DNA from 2 places in the Paenibacillus sp. JNU01 genome. Region 2 is predicted to be linked to the other one. Evidence: a T-box and tRNA genes for the amino acid it is inferred to sense, from the RefSeq annotation. Region 2 holds a T-box; the other holds one or more tRNA genes.

Region 1 (10,917 bases), 680 kb from region 2:
TGGCGGGATATGGAGCAGCACAAGCTGTACCCGGACCATTGTTCACTTTTGCCAGTTATTTAGGAGCGATGATGCGTGGGGTTTCAGGAGCTTTGGTTGCAACGATCGCTATCTTTTTGCCAGCTTTCCTTCTGATCGTAGGCGCATTGCCCTTCTGGAGTGCTTTATGCAAAAGCTCAAAAACCCAAGGAGCATTACGCGGAATTAATGCAGCTGTTGTAGGTATTTTGTTGGCGTCGTTGTACGATCCACTCTGGACAACTGCGATCCTGACGCCTGTTGATTTTGCACTTGTATGCATGTTGTTTCTAATGCTCGTTTTTTGGAAAGTACCACCCTGGATCGTCGTCGTTGCTGGTGCAGCAGGCGGTACAATGATGAACCTTTTCTAAATAAAAAAGGTACCCCTACACTGCACTTTTTTTTCAAAGCGTCCGTGTTTAGGTACCCTATTACTGCCAGTAAGTTATTGACCGATCCATGCAGATCATCTGTTTATTTTCTTCAGCATCCCAATTCAAGTTTCTCAAATCCGAGCTGGCCTAGCAGGTCTACACTCTTTCTTCAAATCAGGTTCCTTGTTCGTCTTCAGACTTCTCCCCAGTTTGATTAGTTACTCCAGATATCCACTTTCATCTGCGCACATTTGAAATACTTGGCCTCAGCCTTGCTTGTGGTGAGTTTCAACAGACATTGCAATTCTCCATGTTGGAACAACCCACCACTCAGGTCAGCAGCAACACCTCCATACTGATCATCCGCACCAAGCCACACGGAAGGTCTTTCGAACCCCGCCGAGAACTGTAACCCTGTGCAGAGCAGCACGGTCAGGTTCTTTCGATTCTGCGCTTCATCTCCCGCCACACCTTGCGTAGTGAAGAAAACCATGTTTTGCTTAAAATCCGTGTACGTTCCATCTGCTTTATAGGCTCGGACCATCCCATACTTCTGATTAACGTTATGAAAAAAGGTGATACCAGCCTTGCTATCCTTCGATTTGATGCCAACCTGAACCGATATTCCAATATTGCCGTTGAATTGTAGCGCTTCCAAAGTGACTGCAATTGCTGTTACTTTCGAGCTGTCAATCAGATGTTTCATTTTCAACTCTGCCGTCGCTCCTACTGTGGTCGGTGTTGTAACTGTTATGGTTCCTCTATCGGGCAAAGGCTCAAACGTAGGGGTGCCCACCACCTCCACCCAATCCGGTAACGTTCCATATAGAAAATCGGCCACAAGCTGTTTGTGGACCTTTCCAAAGGGCACGATCTGACCCGCTGCATCACGTATAACCATCTCTACACCCCCACCGAATAGGCTACACCGATATTATGATCGGTATTGTAATACACGTACACTACCCCGTCCATAACGGACACCATCAAGGATTGCATATTGGTCGTTTCCCAATTCAATGCCGGAAAATATATATCTGAAGGTTTGTCCAGCAGTTGACGGAAGTCTGCGCTGATCTTGGCAATAGCAGGCCGAGCTAAAGTCGTAACCCCACCTGAAGCATAAGCCGATAACATGCCCAGCCACCACATGCTCCCTTTGTACATAAATACACCTGCATTGGGTCTCGAAATATTTTCTTCCGCTGATAAAGTCGCATCATTGCCACCCATTAATGGTCTTGGATCAGCTAACCATCTACGTCCGTCATGAGAATGCCAGATACATTTACGGCCAAAGTCACCGCCGCCCATTACCGAAAAACCGATCCATTTGCCACCATTTCTAAAACAGGAGAAATAACCGGTATGACCATCACCTGGGAAACCTGGAGGTTTGTCCAATATCAAACCTACTCTTGTCCAGTTAATCATGTCTACAGAGGTTGCAAGTGCCGTCGATTGATTGATCCCAAGTCCGTTTTGTTGATAATACATAAAGAATAATTGTTCTTCATCGTTCCAGATCACAAATGGCGTTTCCGTCGAATTCCCAACCACAGTATCGAGATATACCTGTCCGTGTTTGGTCCATGGTCCTGTCGGACTGTTGGAATACGCAAGTCCAATTCCACCGATACGATTATGGTTGGTAGAATACGTAGCATAATAATCTGCTTTTGCACCAGGGATAAGCCCCTTCACTTTGATCGCCCGAAACCAATAGATCGATTGAAGACCCGCCATTGCAGCGGTATATATAGGATTGTCCATTTTTTTATCAAATTGAGGCGTGTACATCCGTCTGGATTCTGCATCGCAATAATCATATGGCGCAATGGCCCTGTTGGCCTTCATCGCTGCGCCCAGTGCTGCCTGAGCAATATTTTCAGTCATGGACATGGGAGCTCAACTCCTTCGTGAACGGGGTATTACCCGTTACCGGTCGCGAATATAAAACATCCGAAGCGTTCATTAATAGGATTGAAAAATCAACAACATTACCCTCATTCGCAGCTGACTCCCGAGAAATACGAATGATAGAGCGAATTCTAGCACTATATGAATACGCTTTCATTTTAGTCATTCCTTTAATGCCTTTACAGTTGTACTCAGCAATTGTGCCTTTCATTGGTACGCCCGGATAATGTTGATCCTTCATATTAATCCCTCCTATTGTTTTCTCCCGATAAGTATATTCATGAAGTTACCTTTATGTTAAAGCATTATGCCCATCTTGCAGCCTATTATTCTAAGTCTGGTTTTTCATATAACCAAACATTTGCTTATGTTAACAAGACGAAACAGGCTAACCCATAAATAATAGGCTAACCTGTTTAAATGAAGAAACTGCAAAACTAACTACTTATTCCTCCGCAAAAAGTGAAGATAAGGGATTGGCTACTTTTTTATCGGATTGCTCCTTGCCTTGGTTATTCAATACATAGAACTGGTAAAAGTCGTTACTGAATCCAATAGACTCCTGCATTTTCAGCTTAAAAGCTTCAAATACCGCATTGCTCAGATGATCCTCATTCCAGAAATAATGAAGCATTAATCGATTCTGGTTATAGGGATGTTTGATCACGTATGCACCAGCGGCAAGAGGTTGATTCATGGTATTCTTCCAAGGAAAACCTGTCTGTTTGGTCCGATCAATAATGTTGAATTTTAAAGCTTGTACCAATCCGTTTGACTTGGCATTGCCAATGACAATAAGGTTGCTGTTGCCGATCGCTTTTTTCATCTTTTGCTTCAGCTCCTTGCGACCCCGTACAACGTCGTACCGTATACCGCTCATATCAAGGAATCCGGTCAACTGATGAACGATATCTTCCTGCTGTTTGGCTGCAAGCTTACTCACCTGATCGCTGAGCACAATGGTTAATTCCTCGCCTTGAAGGACTTTGTCCATCAATCGATTCATCACTTCATAAGGCAGATTAGGGATCATACCCATGACAGCCTGATATTGCGCTTGTAAGATATCATGCACATATGCAGCGGTCTCTTCTTTGGATAATTGGTATTCAGGCTTTAAGACAAAATCAGGCTGATATAGGGCTGTTTGCATTTCTGCGCGCACTTCCTTACCAAGCACATCTTCAATGGTTTGAAGAAGCCCCTCTATTGTTGCATTTTGATACACGTAGCGTTGGAAATATGTTCTCATCAACTCGTCAAATTTCTCTTCACCAACGGAACGGTAAAGTTGATAGATCGCTTGTCGCCCCTTCTGATAATACACCAGACCGGCTAACTCCCCAGCTTCATCGTTTGTTGACGCAATCGCCATATCTACGGGCGCAGTGTCAAACTGTATGGATCTGAAACCATTTAGCTTAACTCCCTGTTTCTCGGCAAAATACACCATGGAGAAATCGGCAAAGCCTTCGTCCAGGAAGGATTCGGTCTCTGAGTTATTACCAATCAATGCATGGAACCACTGATGTGCTATCTCATGAACAAATGTTGTATCTTCTTCTGGAACCTTACCCGTTTGAATCTGGCCCATCTGAATGAGTCTCGCATACTCCACGGCAACGCCTTGTACATACGTCTCGACAATTCGGAACTCTGGGTAGGGATACTTGCCGTATTTCTCACTATAGAAATCAATGACCTTGAATGCCTGATTAATGTATCGGTCAACGATCTCTTTCTTGGATGGATCATCGTTGAAATAATAGTATTCCACCGTCAGACCGTTACGAGTAGCGCGCTCCACTTGAAGATTAGGACTGGCAAAGAAAACAAACTCACTCGTATTCTCGGCTACGGCAGACACAATCTTACGCCCATGTTCTGTACTGTTTTGAGTGGAGATCATGCCAGGCATGGCTACCTGATACTCCTCAGGCACATTAAATTGGACTTCAAAGTCGGACGAGGTGTAATAATCGCTCTCGAATGTTCGACTATACGGTGCCTTATTCCACTGCTGCTTGACCTCATCGTATACAGACATCACCGGGAACCAGTGTGCACCATTAATTATATCCTTGTAATAGGATATTCGCTGTGAGCCATAAGGTATATTCAGATGGAATTCCAATTGTAATGTTATCGATTCGCCTGGTTGAACGGACTTTTTCAACTGTACAGTCAGCGCTTGATTTTCCTTATGGAAGTCCAGTGACTGGCTATCTGCTGTTACAGCCTGAATATCAATGCCACCCAGAAAGTCCTCCGCTGTCTTCTCGGGATGATCTTCACTAATCTGTTCATTGTTCTGTTGGAACATTGAAGCCTGTGTGGACTTGGAAAGGTTCGCATCAGCATATGTATGCAGGACCAGTTGCTGGAGTGTATCCTTGCTTGTGTTGCGATACGTTACCTTCTCGCTCCCCTGGATCGTCATGTCTTTCTCATTCAGCCGAGCCTGGATCTGGTATTGAATCGGGGACTGCTTTAGGGAGTCTTTCTGTGTGTTAGGTATGTTCGTAGATACAGGTGGGACCGCTTCCGCTGCCACAACCCCCATGTTGGCAAGTGGACTTATTGCCAGTATTAAAGCCAGTGTACCCGCGATCCCTACTCTGGCTAACTTTAATGTAAATGGATTTGAATAATTCATAAGTTCTCTCCTTCTCCTGTTCTATGTTGACCTCAGAACCAAGTATAGAAGAGGAACCTTATGATGAATTTATGTTTTATTTAAGTTTTGTTTAAAAAAGAGGAAGAGAAACTGAAGTTTTCTTCAATCACATGGTTGTATGTAGAAAAAGAAAAGAAGCCTTACATCGCAAGGCTCCTCGTGTATGATCTGTAGTGGGCTCGAACCACTGACCCCTACCCTGTCAAATAAGTGAGATCTTGGTATCCTTTCTCTCTCTGTATAGATGACCGAGTAATTCTTTTATTCCAGCCTTGATTTCGACCGATATTTTATCTTTACTAATGTAGACCACTTCTAGCAATGTGCATAACATCATTTTCTTCTTTTCTGTAGAAGCTTTTGTAAACACATCCCGCCAAACTGGGAGATCATCTTTTAGAGTCTCCATCTCTGATATCTCCATTTTTTTGGAGAGTAACAATTTCTCTATTCCCTTAATATCTTCAGAAGTTTTCAGAATTTCGTTTTCTTTTTTATCGATAAGAGCATTGAGCATTTCTGGCTTGAATGCACTCTTACCCATTATAGCTTTTGGAACCTCAGCGTTTAATACCACAAGCTCCTCATAGTGCTCTTCCAGTAAATTTTGCATTGTTTTAATTCTTTCCTCTTCTTGATTAAAAACTTTCTTTTTTATCAATTCAATTTCCGATTGAAAATCTATTGTTCTGAGTTCACTTAAGTATACTTCCACGCTTTCTAAGACTTGTCTCTCTACCTTCTTTGAAGAAAATGTTGCCTGTCCATCACAATCCGTCTTTCCTTGCAATTTTCCACTACAGCGATAACTTTTATTTTGATTGTATCGAACAATTTCTCCATTAGCTGCTTTGTATTTATTTACAAATGTAGTCGTAGTCAATCTAGAGTTACAACAACCGCATCTAGCTAATCCAGTTAAAAGTAAACTTCCCTTAGTGCTCATGGGAATGGAATTTTCATTTCTGTTTGGATTCTTAGGGTTCTTTTTATCCCTTATATCCTGTACAGTATTCCAATCCTCTTCTGAAACTATCATTAATTCAGGGATTGGTTTTGAAAATATATCGTCCCCTTTTTCTTTTCTATACCTCATCACTCCTTTGTAGATTGGATTCTTAAGTATAACGTTTACTGTTGGAGCACCCCATTGTTTTGCTTTTCTTGTCGGAACATTTTTTTCGTTTAGAAGTTTAGCTATTCTTAATTGCCCGTATCCTTCTTCAAGCACTAGTCGGAATATTTCTTTTACAATCTTTGACTCTTCTTCGTGCTTGCCCAGTTTTTGCATTACTTTTCCTTTTTTATTTACATTACCGGAATCAACACTTTTATACCCGTAGGGAATACCTCCTCCCCTGAAAATACCATCTTCGACCATCTGTTTATGTTTTTCATTGACACGGTCAGAGATTTTCCTACTTTCATCGCTTGACTGCCAGAATCTTAAGTAGTTGACCATCCGATCGGTGTTTGCTTCAATTTTTTGCTGTCCTTCTATTACAGACCACATTTCAACCCCTTTGTTTACAAACCACTCAAGTACGAAGGGGGTCTCATCATCTTTTCTTCCAAGCCTGTCAAACATAAATACCAACAAAACATCGAATAAGCCATTCTCTGCATCTTCTTTAGCCTGTTGAATAACATCACGCTTCGAGGCAGGTACTTTGAAACCTGATACCCCTTTTTCGGTATATTCCTTAACTAGCTTCCATTCATCTTGTTTCTCTACCATCTTCCTGCATGCTCGTTGTTGCATTGGAATATCGTTTCCATCCATCTGTCCTTTTGTGGACACTCGATATAGTGCTGCAACACGTTTTGTTTGTCCCATTCCATCAACCACCATATCTTTTTTCTGTATTATTTTTATTGATGTCCGTAACTACTTTAACTGCTTAATTTAATCCAAATTATACCATTAAGTATATTTATTATCAACAAAAACCACCTACATATATTATCAGAGGTGGCCATAATGTTATATAAAAAAACAACTCCTCTTGAGATATAATTCTCAAAAGAAGTTGCCCTTTTTTTCATATAGGACGAGTGGGGATCGAACCCACGACCCTTACCCTGTCAAGATAATGCTCTCCCGCTGAGCTATCGCCCTGTAATAAATAGGATGTATCCATCACGATCATAATGCTATCTTTAGCTGAGCTAACAGATCATGATATATAATTATTTCCCAATCAAGTAACAGTATCATATCAAGTAACCGTGTTCATTGTCAATGATTTATTTGGTTATAATTCACCCAAAATGGTGCACAATAAAGGAAGATTACCATATCTACAACGAGGTGAATTCTCTATGAGAAACTTAACAAAACGGTCAAAATCCAATACACATACATTTACCAAATGCTTCTTTTTTTTCGTTGGGCTTATGATTGTCATGACAACCCTTACCGGTTGCGGCTTGGAACGGGATGAACATACGGTTCAATTCCAACAGTTAAAACAACCCAATGAAAATGATGAATCTCTACCCGTCTGGCTGGACGTATACTCCAAATCGGTAGTTCAAGATGTATATTCTCCGCGAGGAAGCAGTGAAGTTTTGCCGTGAAGGTAAGAGGTAAATTACTCTTCTTCATCCCACTTACGTGAGTATGCTTTCTTGGTCACATAATACAACAGAATAATCATTCCCGCCGACATTAACAATGTAATGACCATGATGCCTGCCATGCCCATCACTACCCCCTCCTCTCCCAATATGTCCCAGACTTCACTATACAGGAAAAACATTTTTTTGTATAATTCAGTCTGATATGTCGCGCAAGAGCAGAAAGAAGGAATGGAATTGGCAGCTGAGATTAGTTATGTAACGACGCAAGAACAACTGGAACAAGCCCTGGGTATTCGCAATCACGTTTTTGTGATCGAGCAACAGGTTCCTGCCGAGATTGAGATTGATCAATACGATGTCATTAGTCCGGATGTGCATCACGTATTGTTAAGTACGGATGGGCAAGCTGTAGCTACAGGACGTCTGATCTATTACAGCAAGGATACGGCCAAAATGCAGCGGATCGCGGTGCTTGAGTCTCATCGTTCATTCGGTTATGGACGCGTGCTTCTGCTCGCGATGGAGGAACTGGCACGTGAACTCGGCTTATCCTATTCCGTACTGGATGCTCAATGTCAGGCGCAGAAATTCTATGAGAAACTGGGCTATGAAGTGATTTCGGAAGAACCTTTTTATGATGCAGAAATTCTGCATGTTCGTATGAAAAAGAGTCTGTAAAACTTCGGCATTGGCGGTCTTATGAGCATATAGTGCATACTTCCCAGGAATTCGGATAGGCTAATCAGGTAAACAGATTCCTATCTCGTCATATAAGGAGAGTGTGACATCATGGATCAAACAACACGCGAGAGTTTCACAGCCGTACAGAAAAATGGCGACGGTGACCTGACAGCCTTTCAGACTTCAGCAGGACGTATACTGGATTACCAACAAGCACTTGCAGAAGTAAAGGCTGGCGCTATTGCCGGCGTGAATGTATTTAAAGGCAAAGATGGCGAAATGTATATTCGCGGCGATGCCGACGGTGACCCAACCAACAACCTGGACCAACTTCCCCAATTCTAAAATAGATGCACAGATCGTTACGTGTTACACAGAAGCGCCAATTCGGTTATCCGGGTTGGCGTTTTCTTATTATGATTAATAGTCCGTAAAATATTTTACGGAGTCCCCGGAAGGCTGGCTTTTGCGAATTGGCTGTTGTACCTGTTCCCATGCCTGCAAGATCTGTATCCCTTCGAGAGTAGACCGATTCTCCCAGGCGATGTGCCCGGTTCGTTCAAGCTCCAGCAAAGACTCATGAATGTAAGCTCTGCTTCGTCCCGTCTTGGTCTCCAGTTCATCCATACGCGGCAGCCTGCGCCGTTGTCCTGCATAGTTCACCATAATCCGCAAAATCTTACGTTCAAAGTCGTTCAGCATACTTTACCTCCCCATTCATATCCGTAACAGGACGCCATGCCAGAATACCTTGCTCCAGAAATGTTCGAGGTGAGCCTTCTTTTCCCGCTGATGCTCTAATCATCCCGCCACGTACACTATTAATTCGAATCTGTCGCTGCGTAATCTGCCCTGCACGATCCATGTAGACCAGCTCCACCATCTGGCCAATATATTTCCCTAGCATAATCATCCCTCCGATAAGAACATTTGTTTGTATTTCATATTATATGCGAACATAAGTTCTTTATTCAATAGTAAAAAAAGGATTTTGCAAAATAAAAAAAACCAGACTTTCCCCTTTGATCAAGGGAGTCTGGTTCCTCTGATAATGCTGCTGATATAACAACATTTCTTGTAATAATCCGGTTCAGTAACGGATCAGTGTCGATCGGATTCCGAAAATTGCACTTTCTTTAATTGCTGTGTAGATGGATTAAAATCAACATTTACATAGACCGCGAATTGCTTGCCGTCTTTGGCACGAACCCATAGCTTGAACTGTTCCCGTGACTGATCTGCTGTTAGAGAGGTACGGCCGATGTGCTTATAGTCCAAAATATCCACATTGTACTTTGTCTGTGTTTCTTTGACCGCAATAATTCCCCACTTCGCATAATCTGGGATGGCGGCGCCCGTAGCCGAGGCAGGTGTGAATCCCGCTAAACTAAGCATAACCGTAAGTATTGTAACGATGAGCATTCTCATTTCACTCACTCCTTAGGACAATATGTTTCTGTTATATTGCCCGTCCGGGTTTCATTTTACACGAATAAACGAAAGATCCAAGCCAGTGGCCGTAGGGAAAAAGGAACCACATGAACAAGCCGGTCCAACGAATCAGGAGGCTCCGTCCGGAAACTCATTCCCCAGTCACCCGAGAAAACGTGTTGTTGTGTCTTCGGCTCCTCAGGACGATCCAACCCGTATTTCTTTTCAAGCCTTTGCCTCGTTTGTTCATCCACCTGAACCTCGTTCGTAACGTCATATGCTGTGACAGGCTCGCTGCTTATGTACATCAGCATCATCAGAAGGATCGGAATCCACACTATTTTTACCCAACGTTTGTTCATCTTTAACTCCTTTATGTACCTTAATTCTCTTGTATCTGGCAGACCCATTTAAAGGTTAGATTATACATAAAATTCACCGTATTGGAAATAACAACAGGGAGAAGATATGCAGCATTTGATATGCAATACTTAAGTCCCATTTGGTTGATTTTATGTTTAAAAAAGGGAATAACCGTGTAATAGGCCATGACAGCCTGACTTCATGATCTAACATTTCTACAGGATCTGCAATACCACTTTGAGGAGGTTACACCCCAATGTTCAAACGCTTGGATGAAATCCTGATTGAGATTCCCAATGTCGAGAAGCCCGATCCGAATGCAGCAGCAGCCATACAAGAGTTGCTCGGCGGCAAATTCGGAGAAATGTCAACGTTGAACAATTACCTCTATCAATCGTTTAATTTTCGATCCAAAGAAAAGCTGAAGCCCTTCTATGACCTCGTCATGAGCATTACGGCTGAAGAATTGGGCCATGTTGAACTCGTGTCTCATGGCATTAACAAATGTCTTAGAGGATCAACCGAGTACAAAGAACCCGACGATACGCCGCTAGGTTCGGTGAAAGATGCTCGTCTGTCGTATCACTATCTGGCAGGTGCACAAGGTGCAATGCCTTTTGACTCTATGGGTAATCCATGGACGGGAGCAAATGTCTTCAACAGTGGTAATCTGGTCGAAGATCTGTTGCACAACTTTTTCCTCGAATGTGGAGCGCGTACGCATAAAATGAAGGTATATGAGATGACAGATCACCCGGCAGCCCGGGAAGTGGTTGGTTTCCTGTTGGTACGTGGCGGAGTTCATGTCGTGGCATATGCAAAAGCCCTTGAGATTGCAACTGGCGTCAATGTAACCAAACTCGTTCC
Region 2 (10,917 bases):
CTGGATGATCGCTGCCACAATCTTCTCAAATGGAATACCTGCTTCCAGACAGGTAATTACAGTAGCCATCGCATTATAAACGTTATGCTTACCTGGCACTGATAATTCCACCGTGCCCATAGGAGCACCCTGATGATTCATCGTAAAGGAGATACGGCGATCGCCCAATACAATATCCGTTGCCGTATAATCCGCAGCACGATCAATACCATAAGTTGTAATTCGTGACTTGAGTTCTGGCAAAATCGCTTGAACATTCTCGTCGTCTGAGCACACAATGGCTGTTCCTTCCGGACGAATCTGGCTCAGGAACTGCACATAAGCCTTTTTGAGTTCCTCAAAATCACTGTTGTAATTCTCCAGATGATCTGCCTCAATATTGGTTACAATACCGAGCCATGGATGGTACTGCAAAAATGAGCCATCGCTCTCGTCCGCCTCGGCAACTACCCAGTCGCCCTGGCCTGCCTTGGCGTTGGTGCCCACATTCATGATCTCTCCGCCAATGATATATGTCGGGTCCGTATCACATTTATCCATAACCAGTGCAATCATGGATGAGGTGGTGGTTTTACCGTGGGCTCCAGCCACAGCCACACCTTTACGTTCATTTAACAAACGTGCAAGCATCTGGGAACGATGCAGAATCGGAATGTTGAGCTCTGCAGCTGCTACCCGTTCCACATTATCAGCAGGCGCTGCCGTAGAGTAAACAACCAGGTCTGCTCCAGTGACGTGCTCTGCTGTATGGCCGATATATATTTTCGCTCCCTTGGCTGCCAACTTCTCGGTCAACTCCTGTGAAGCGACATCCGATCCGGTAACGGTGTATCCCATTTCCAACATAACTCTAGCGATGGCACTCATGCCATATCCGCCAATCCCTATAAAATGAACGTGTTCCGATGTATTTAACAAAACTTTCACCAACCTTTTTCAGAATCGGTTTGATGCAAAAGGGCTGCCCGCACATCCGCAATCAGGTACAGTGTGCCGGAGACCACCCCCAGATCCTCCGCTTCCGTCCGTGACTTCAATAGATCAAGAGCCTTTGCCCATTCGGGCTCGACGATGATTTCCAGTTCCTGCTTCGCAAAGGCGGGACGTACCCGTTCGACAATCTGCAGCAATTCATCTGCAGCCATTTTGCGTCGGAAGTCTGGCTCGGTCAGGATCAGCGTATCCACTAGTGGCAGTATATGCTGCAAATATGATTCGTGATGCTTATTTGCCAACATACCCATCATCAAAATTAACTTGTTGTGAGGATAGACATCCGTAATGCTCTTGGCCAGCGACTCTGCCCCTTCCGGATTATGTGCTCCATCGAGCACAATTCGGGGTTCATCGACGACTTTTTCGAATCTCCCTGCCCAGAAAGCATTCTCCAGTCCAAGTGCGATATCGTTATCATCCAGCATAAATGCCATGTATTGTCTAAGCAATTCGAGCACCATCAGTGCGGCCGCTGCATTGTCACATTGGTGTGAGCCCTGCATGCGGATGCGAACGTCCAGGTCACGAAAAGGGCCTGTAAAATGAAAAGATTGTCCGTTCTCATTACTCTCCAGTCGATGATAAGAGAATTGATTTCCAGCCAAATACAGGCTTGATTGAAGCTGCTGTGCTTTCTCCTGAATCACTTTCACAGCTTCGGGTTGCGTCGCGCAGGTTACAACGGGTACTCCCGGCTTGATAATGCCTGCCTTTTCTCCAGCGATCTGCTCAATCGTATCTCCAAGCACATCCGTATGATCCATACCAATGTTGGTGATGACGGACACAACAGGCGAAACAATATTCGTTACGTCCATCCTTCCCCCCAGCCCCGTCTCCCATACCACAACATCAGGGTAGCACTCTTCTGCATAATACAGAAGCGCGAGAGCCGTAGACACCTCAAACATCGTTGGGGAACCAAGCGGTGTAGATGCCATTTCCATAACCAGCGGTCGCAAACGGTTAGAGATCTTCAACAGTGTCTCTTCCGGAATATCCTCGCCGTTGTATTGAAAACGGTTCGTAAACTTGGTGATATAAGGCGATGTAAAGGTACCCACATCATATCCAGCCTGAAGAAGCACTGACGTCAAAAAAGCGCAAGTCGAACCTTTGCCGTTCGTTCCCGCGACGTGAATAAATTTGAGACGTTGGTGAGGATTGCCTAACATAGACATCAGACCCTCGATTCGTTCCAATCCAGGTCGGATGCCAAAAGGAATAAGGCCATTGATCCAGTCCACGGCCTCGTTATACGTAAGTAAAGGAGCTGCTGCATCTGTCCCGTCTAATTCCGTCATCTGATTCACCTTCGGTTCCGAGTTTGAGTGAAAAAAGCGGCCGGATGGCATACTGGCTCTCCATCCGACCCAAATATATTAACCTTTCAGTTCCTTGATTCGTGCGATCACTTTATCCCGTTTATCGGAATAATCTGCTTGCTTGGCGCGCTCTTCCTCAATAACTTTGGCAGGCGCTTTGGCTACAAAGCCTTCATTCGACAGCTTTTTCTCCACACGGAGTACTTCGCCCTCAAGGTTCTGCAACTCTTTCTCCAGACGAGCCACTTCCTGTTCGATATCAATAAGACCTGCCAGCGGCAAGTATAGTTCTGCCCCTGTGATGATTGCAGTCATTGCCTTATCCGGGGAGCTCAGATCCAGCCCACTATCGAACTCGGACGTGTTACAGAAACGTTTGATGTAATGACTGTTACGTTCGATGATGCTGGACGCCTCAGGGCTGTTTGCTTTCACCATCAATTCAATCTTTTTGCTCATAGGCACGTTCACTTCTGCACGGATGTTCCGAACTGCACGAATGGTATCCATGAGCAGGTTCATCTCGGCAACAGCCTCTGGATTCTCAAAAGCAGGATCATATACCGGCCATGCTGCCAACGTAATCGTCTCACCTTCATGCGGCAGATGCTGCCAGATCTCTTCGGAGATGTATGGCATAAACGGATGAATCAGGCGCATGGTCTGATCCAGCACATAAGCCAGTACGGATTGTGTTTTCTTCTTGGCAACCGGATCTTCCCCATAGAAGGACAGTTTAGCGAACTCAATGTACCAATCACACAGGTCATCCCAGATAAAGTTATACAGCACACGACCTGTTTCCCCAAATTCATACGCTTCGATTAGACGCGTAATATCGCGGGAAGTTTCGTTCAGACGGTGCAAAATCCAATAATCCGCTGTACCAAGCTCTCCGCTGATGTCACGATCCTCATAGATGAATCCTTCCAGATTCATCAATGCAAAGCGCGAAGCGTTCCAGATCTTGTTGGCAAAATTACGAGCCTGCTCCACCCGTTCCCAACGGAAACGGAGATCCTGGCCTGGCGTGCTGCTGGTTGAGATCATGTAACGCATTGCATCTGCGCCATATTTCTCGATCACATCCAGCGGATCTACACCGTTGCCCAGTGATTTGGACATTTTACGTCCATCTGCATCACGAACAAGACCATGCATCAGCACATCCTTGAACGGAATCTCATCCGTGAATTCCAGTGCAGTGAAAATCATACGTGCAACCCAGAAATATATGATGTCATACCCTGTCACAAGTACACTTGTCGGATAATAACGTTGCAGATCTTCCGTATCTTCCGGCCAGCCTAGTGTGGAGAATGGCCATAAGCCGGAGCTAAACCAAGTATCGAGTACATCTTCGTCCTGTCTAAGCTTGCGTCCTGCATTCTCTGGCAGCGTTGTCGGATCTTCAGCAGATACGATGATTTCACCCGTTTCCTCATCATACCAGGCCGGAATACGATGTCCCCACCACAGTTGACGGGAAATACACCAGTCACGAACGTTCTCGATCCAGTTCAGATATGTTTTCTCGAAACGGTCTGGAACAAAATTAACCCCTTCGCCGCTCTGTTGTTTCTTGATCGCTCTCTCTGCAAGTGGCTTCATCTCAACAAACCACTGAGTAGACAGATACGGTTCAACAACAGCGCCGGTACGTTCACTGTGTCCAACCTGATGCGTATGATCCTCGATGTTGATCAATATGCCTTGCTCTTTCATATCAGCAACAATCTGCTTGCGGCATTCACTGCGATCCAGTCCCTGATACTTACCAGCTTCTGCATTCATTGTGCCACTCTCATCCATTACCGTAATCTGTGGCAGATCATGACGAAGACCTACTTCAAAGTCATTCGGATCATGTGCAGGCGTGATTTTTACTGCACCACTTCCGAACTCTTTATCCACATAATCATCAGCGATAATTGGAATTTCGCGTCCAATGATAGGCAGTACAAGGACTTTGCCAATCATATCTGCATAGCGCTCATCCTTCGGATGAACAGCGACCGCTGTATCACCCAGCATCGTTTCAGGACGCGTTGTTGCTACTGTGACGTAGCCACTTCCGTCTTTGAGCGGGTAACGCAGATGGTACAGGTGACCCTGAACCTCTTTATATTCAACCTCAATGTCAGACAGGGCTGTCCGGTTCACCGGGTCCCAGTTAATGATGCGTTTGCCGCGGTAAATAAGGCCTTTTTCATACAGTTGAACAAATACTTTGCGAACCGCTTGGGACAGACCTTCATCCAGCGTAAAACGTTCACGTGAGTAGTCAAGGGACAAACCCATTTTGCCCCATTGCTGACGAATGGTTGTGGCATATTGATCTTTCCAATCCCATACTTTCTCCAGAAACTTCTCGCGTCCCAGATCATAACGAGTCAGACCTTCTTCACGCAGCTTCTGCTCCACTTTGGTTTGGGTAGCAATACCTGCATGGTCAGAACCCGGAAGCCACAGTGCATCATAACCCTGCATCCGTTTGGTGCGGATCAGAATATCCTGTAGTGTAAAGTCGAGCGCATGCCCGATGTGCAGCATCCCAGTCACATTTGGGGGTGGAATTACAATCGTATACGGCTCGGCATCTTTACGTTGACCGGCTTTGAAATATCCGCGCTCCATCCAGGTGGAGTACCATTTGTCTTCTGCCGCTTTAGGATCGTAAGTGGTCGGCATTTCTGTTGCAGCTGATTTTTTTTCCTCAGACATGTGTCATTCCTCCGTTACTTCATCTTCATCATCTTCGCCAAAAAAAACAAAAAAAACCTTTCATCCATCAAAGGACGAAAGGTTAGCTTTCGCGGTACCACCTTTGTTTCACGCCGACAGCAAGGTAGACTTCCCCCTCTGTACATGACGTGACACTTCAAGCAGATAACGGCTGCTACCGGCCCATCCTACCTCAGAAATAAATGACGATAAAGCTCATTCATCCCTTGAATTCAAACAGGCAACTCCCGGGCGACTTCGATCAGTTGGTTCCTGCGGAATCTCACAGCGTTGCAATTCCACTCTCTGAAAGGTCATACTGTCTACTACTCCCGTTCCACGTTGTTCTTCAAAAAACCTACACACATCATACCTTGCTCGTGCGCGATAGTCAACCTGACAACAGCGGATAAAGTGCGCTGGAATGCAGGTTTAGGGCAAATCATGCAAAAACCCGCAATCCTCAAGGGGATCACGGGTCATAACGAAGGCTTTAACTGCGGATTAAGGGATGTACAATATCTGACCTTCTTCCACAACTTGTTCAGATAATCGATTATACAACTGAAGTTCCCTCGTGCTCAATTGATATCGATCCGCAATGGCATCCAGTGTATCTTCCCGCTGGACGATACACAACTTCACTTTGCGGAATGGCGTCTGATCCACAATCGTTCCCAGAAACAGATTCTTCCATTCCACATCCTCAGGTGCATACGTTTCTTCCTGTATCACACCGGCTGGAACCTCTTCGCCTCTCTCCACTTCAGCATCGCGTGCTGATCTGCCGGAGGATAACAAGGAAGAGATCCCCACACCCTCCTCTTGTCTTGGAGCGGATTCCTTTTTACTGCCAAAAGCAACCTTCATCTCCGGCTTGTCTTCCGTCTCAGCAACAGGTTCAGGGACAAATGCTTCATTCTGCACAAACTCATCTACCTCAGTCGCTTCAAAAGACTGGCGTTCTTCCTCTGCATTGCCTGCTTCGGACGTACCGAATACACCTTGCCAGTTCTCCGCTTGTGGTTCAACCGGAACATCAACTGCCTGATTCTCCTGCTGAGGGACAGATCTCGCTGATTCGAAATGCCATACGTCCGGTCCGTCCGGTACATCTGCTGCTGCGAACTCATTAGATGATTGAGCAGCAGGTTCTTGGACTTCTTGATCTGAATTTCTAGGCTCTGTAGGCAATGCATCCACGGAAGGCTCGGACCACGCTGAAGACTCATCTTCCAGAGGAAGCAATGGTTCCGACTCTGGGTAAGAAGCTAACCGATCAGCGGTCTCAGCCATAAATGACGAGATGGGAGAAGGTTCGCTGTATGGCTCCTGGGATGCCAGTTCATCTCCATTCGCTGTCAGAGATGCAGGATCTTCGTTTGCATCAGGTTGTCTGTTTTCGTTAGCGTACTCCGCACTTTGCTCCGCCGAGGATAAGTTCGCATATTCCTGATGATATTCGGGGGCACCATAGGCAAGCTCTGCTGCATTCGCAAGTCTCTCTTCCTCACTCCGCTGGAGCAAATACTCTTGTGCAAATGTGTTAGGATCGCTATCTGTCTCTTCTGCTTCATCGGAACGGTTGGATTGCTGAGCATCCGGTGAGTGGACTACTGTAAACTCATCTGCTGACCACACTTGCGGCTCTTCAGCATGAAAGCCCTCGATGCCTCGCAGCGACAACACGCCAGTAATGTTCAGACTGCGGTTGGACAACAGATCCACGTCAAAATTTTCGATCTCAATGGAAATATCCTCAATGGATCTGACTCGGTTCAGCGGCACTGTAATCTCCACGGGAATGAAATGTTTGAGCTCTTCTGAAGCCTCATTTTCTCCTCTGTACGCACCTGTAAGTAAAAGATGCCCTCTTAAGGTGGCATGATCATCCTGCCCTATGACTTGAATGCGCGGGTATAATTCAATCTCCTCCAATTCCTCAATCGCAGGAACTCCCTCAGACAAATGAACGCGCTCATAAATATCGAACCGCAAACCATAAGGTTGATTCAACAAAGGTGGCGTCCTCCTTTCGGCATATGTTCACCATGATCCTTCTCATGGGACTGATCCATGGTCCAAATCCTTCGTTACCCCATCTATATGCCTTGAATGAGATGAGCATGCCACCTTTTGAAAAACCTTGCTATATAAAGCGAAATAGAGAATGTTGCACCTAGCCACTTCGATGACAGAATAACCTTCCGATCACTGTTATCCCCAGATTTTTTTGATTCCCTTCTTCAAAGGGAAAATCCGGGGATAGACTATACTTCCGAAGCAGCTTTCTTTCAGAAAGCTTTTAGGCGAAACAAATAGTGTATTAGTAAGCCTTTTCGCGCTCTGCCAGTTGTGTAAAATCGGACGGCCAAGGGTCATTTACTTCAATCATGGCTCCAGTTAACGGGTGGTTAAACTTCAACACTTCTCCGTGAAGCGCCTGCCTATCAATGGCATCCGCTCTTCCTCCATACAACTCATCACCGATGAGCGGATGTCCCGCATAACTCAGATGTACACGAATTTGGTGTGTGCGTCCTGTGTCCAGCTTCAATCGTACAAGAGTTGCCCGTTCCCACACTTCGACGATCTCCACATGCGTAACAGCTTCTTGACCACCTTCAGAGACACGTCTGCGCTGTTTGTGATGTCTGTCCTTGCCAATGGGAGCATCAATTTTGTGCAGTTCGCGGGATAGTTGTCCCCCTGCCATGGCTACATAATGGCGACCAATCTCTTTGCGGCGCATCGCTTCATCCAGTTTGGCGAGAGCAAAAGCATTTTTGGCATACAGGACAGGTCCGGTTGTATCCTCATCCAGTCGATGAACATGGCGTACACTTGCCTGTATTCCGTTCATCTCATAATAGGAGGCAACCACATGATCCAGCGTGATGGCCTGATCAGCGCGGCTTCCATCCGGATGCAGTTTCATGCCTGCCGGTTTGTGCATAACCAAACAGAAATCATCCTCAAACAAGACCTCCGCCTCAGCCCAGCGTGGCTCGACATCGATTGGCTGGGACGCAAAAAGGGCCAGCCGAAGCCGGTCCCCTGCGAGTTGTATTCCTCGGTTTGCTTTAAGCTGACGTAGCAGTTTCTCCGGAAATTGAAGTTCAGACAATAGCCATTGCTCCGCAGCCATCTGTTTGTCCGAGCTGCCGGTTACGGTTTTGCCTGGCATCAGCTCAAGCCATTCCCCGCGGCGTTTCCAACTTTTGATCGTCATAGCGATTGAAGAGCTTTACGATTCGCCTCGATCGTATCGTCAATATCTTGCTCCGTGTGCACACCAGAGACAAACATGCCTTCGTATTGCGAAGGCGCAACACTCACACCTTGATCAATCATGGCCGCAAAATAACGACGGAATTGATCCAGATTGCTTTCTTTGGCAATATCATAATTAGTTACCGGAACGGCACTGAAGAATGGACAAACCATGGAACCCACACGGTTAATAGTTATCGCGACACCCGCCTCAGATGCATTTTTCTCAAATCCGGCTTGCAGACGTGCAGACAGTGTCTCCAGACGGTCATAGACCTCTGGTGTTAACAATTTGAGCGTGGTATATCCTGCTGCCATAGCCAGCGGATTCCCGCTTAGTGTACCTGCTTGATAGATCGGTCCCGTAGGAGCAATCTGTTCCATCAGATCCCGGCGACCACCATAAGCACCAACCGGGAGTCCGCCACCGATAACTTTCCCCAGACAAGTCAGGTCGGGTGTAACCCCATATCGTCCCTGGGCACAGTTCAACCCTACGCGGAAACCGGTCATGACTTCGTCAAAAATAAGCAGGCTGCCATATTGCGTCGTCAAACTGCGCAAGCCTTCCAGGAAGCCAGAAGCCGGAGGTACAACCCCCATGTTACCTGCCACAGGTTCCACAATAACAGCGGCAAGTTCTTCACCATAACGTTCAAAAGCAAGTGTCACAGACTCCAGATCGTTATAAGGTACCGTAATGGTATTCACAGCTACGCCTTCAGGCACACCTGGACTATCTGGCAGACCCAATGTTGCAACACCTGAGCCAGCCTTGATCAGCAAACTGTCTGCATGTCCATGATATGATCCTTCAAACTTCAGAATTTTACTGCGTCCGGTTACCCCGCGTGCCAGTCGAATGGCACTCATGGTTGCTTCCGTACCGGAATTAACCATCCGCACAATATCGATGGAAGGTACACGCTCACAGACCAGTTTCGCCATCTCGGTCTCCAGCAAGGTAGGTGCACCAAAGCTTGTTCCTTTAAGGGCTGTCTCACGCAAAGCTTCTACAACGTCAGGGTGTGCATGTCCCATGATGAGTGGACCCCACGATCCTACATAGTCAATAAAAACATTGCCATCAATATCGTAGATTTTGGACCCTTCGCCGCGCTCCGCATAGATTGGCGTAAGTCCCACCGATTTGAATGCGCGTACAGGGCTGTTCACCCCCCCGGGTATGTACTGCTTCGCTTCCTCAAACGCGCTACGTGAGCGCTCATCATTACGACGATTACCTTGTTGTACAGTCATGTGTATCCTCCCCAATGTCGATTATTTTATTTCTCAGCCAACCAGCGAGAAGCGTCTTTTCCGTAGTAGGTAATGATCATATCTGCACCCGCGCGTTTCATACTGAGCAGGATTTCCATGGCTACTTTTTTCTCATCGATCCAGCCTTGAATCGCCGCCGCCTTAACCATGGCATACTCGCCACTTACATTATAGGCAACAAGCGGAAGATCAAATTGATCCTTGATGGTGCGCATAACATCCAGATAGGAAAGGGATGGTTTTACCATCAACATGTCCGCTCCTTCCAGCACATCCGTTTCGGCTTCACGCAGAGCTTCTCGTGCATTGGCCGGGTCCATCTGATACGACTTGCGGTCCCCGAATTGTGGCGTTGAATCTGCTGCCTCGCGGAATGGGCCATAGAATGCAGAAGCATATTTTACAGAGTAGGACATGATCGGAATGTGACTGAATCCATTCTCATCCAGCCCGGCACGGATCGCTTGTACAAATCCATCCATCATGTTGGATGGTGCAATAATGTCCGCTCCTGCTTTGGCTTGGGACACTGCCGTTTGCACGAGCAGATCAAGTGATTCGTCATTTAACACATCTCCGCAGATGTGACCGTCAATCTCCACGGTGTGTACCATACCGCAGTGACCGTGATCTGTGAATTCACACAGACAAGTATCTGCAACAACCAGCAGCTCTGGGTACCACGATTTGATCAATCTCGTCGCTTCCTGCACAATGCCATCTTCAGCGAAGCCAGATGAACCCACACTATCCTTCGTCTCAGGAATACCGAACAATAACACGGCTGGAATTCCCAACTCGGCAATTTCTGTTACTTCTTCCTGAAGACGATCCAGCGAGAAACGGAATACCCCAGGCATGGATTTGATTTCGGATTTAACATTTTCTCCATACGTTACATAGATCGGTTGAATAAAATCATCCACGGTTAGATGGGTCTCTCTGACCATATTGCGAATACCTGTGGATTGGCGTAAACGGCGATGCCGTACAATTGGAAAACTCATACGTGTAAACCTCCCTGAAAGTGTAATAGAGCAAAAAGGGAAGCGCGCTGGTATCCTATCGAATTCAGCACGCTTCGTATGTCAACATATTACTTGTGTATTAATTCCGAAGAACGCCTTCCTTGGCGCTTGTCCGTTTCCAGTCACATAGAACTGTGATCAAGCTATCCATCGTTGCTTCCTCTGCCATGAGTGTAACACGCAGTCCAGCGGCCTCTGCTGTCTTCGCTGTAACCGGTCCGATACATGCAACCTCCACATCTTTTAACAAAGGTAGCGGATCCTGCAATCCCATCCGTTTCAACATACTC

Evidence for each region. The T-box of region 2 lies ahead of NLBNIHML_RS10830 (valine--tRNA ligase). A T-box ahead of a tRNA ligase gene usually reads a tRNA of that ligase, here a tRNA-Val.
Region 1: it encodes a tRNA-Val, which carries the amino acid that the T-box ahead of NLBNIHML_RS10830 (valine--tRNA ligase) is inferred to sense. The anticodon was not compared.

What each region holds. Positions count from the first base shown of each region.
Region 1 covers NZ_CP169723.1:1,804,465-1,815,381, forward strand. The annotation lists gene NLBNIHML_RS07730 (chromate transporter) at 1-392, shown strand, start outside; gene NLBNIHML_RS07735 (hypothetical protein) at 610-1,296, opposite strand; gene NLBNIHML_RS07740 (hypothetical protein) at 1,299-2,297, opposite strand; gene NLBNIHML_RS07745 (hypothetical protein) at 2,284-2,556, opposite strand; gene NLBNIHML_RS07750 (M1 family metallopeptidase) at 2,761-4,971, opposite strand; gene NLBNIHML_RS07755 (recombinase family protein) at 5,195-6,829, opposite strand; tRNA gene NLBNIHML_RS07760 (tRNA-Val) at 7,040-7,111, opposite strand; gene NLBNIHML_RS07765 (hypothetical protein) at 7,315-7,572, shown strand; gene NLBNIHML_RS07770 (GNAT family N-acetyltransferase) at 7,810-8,253, shown strand; gene NLBNIHML_RS07775 (DUF3892 domain-containing protein) at 8,365-8,601, shown strand; gene NLBNIHML_RS07780 (hypothetical protein) at 8,677-8,958, opposite strand; gene NLBNIHML_RS07785 (hypothetical protein) at 8,942-9,163, opposite strand; gene NLBNIHML_RS07790 (DUF3889 domain-containing protein) at 9,358-9,684, opposite strand; gene NLBNIHML_RS07795 (hypothetical protein) at 9,741-10,049, opposite strand; gene NLBNIHML_RS07800 (manganese catalase family protein) at 10,307-10,917, shown strand, end outside.
Region 2 covers NZ_CP169723.1:2,483,034-2,493,950, forward strand. The annotation lists gene murC (UDP-N-acetylmuramate--L-alanine ligase) at 1-867, opposite strand, end outside; gene NLBNIHML_RS10825 (bifunctional folylpolyglutamate synthase/dihydrofolate synthase) at 924-2,300, opposite strand; gene NLBNIHML_RS10830 (valine--tRNA ligase) at 2,379-5,045, opposite strand; T-box leader at 5,113-5,394, opposite strand; gene NLBNIHML_RS10835 (LysM peptidoglycan-binding domain-containing protein) at 5,550-7,064, opposite strand; gene NLBNIHML_RS10840 (RluA family pseudouridine synthase) at 7,372-8,277, opposite strand; gene hemL (glutamate-1-semialdehyde 2,1-aminomutase) at 8,274-9,578, opposite strand; gene hemB (porphobilinogen synthase) at 9,605-10,606, opposite strand; gene cobA (uroporphyrinogen-III C-methyltransferase) at 10,707-10,917, opposite strand, start outside.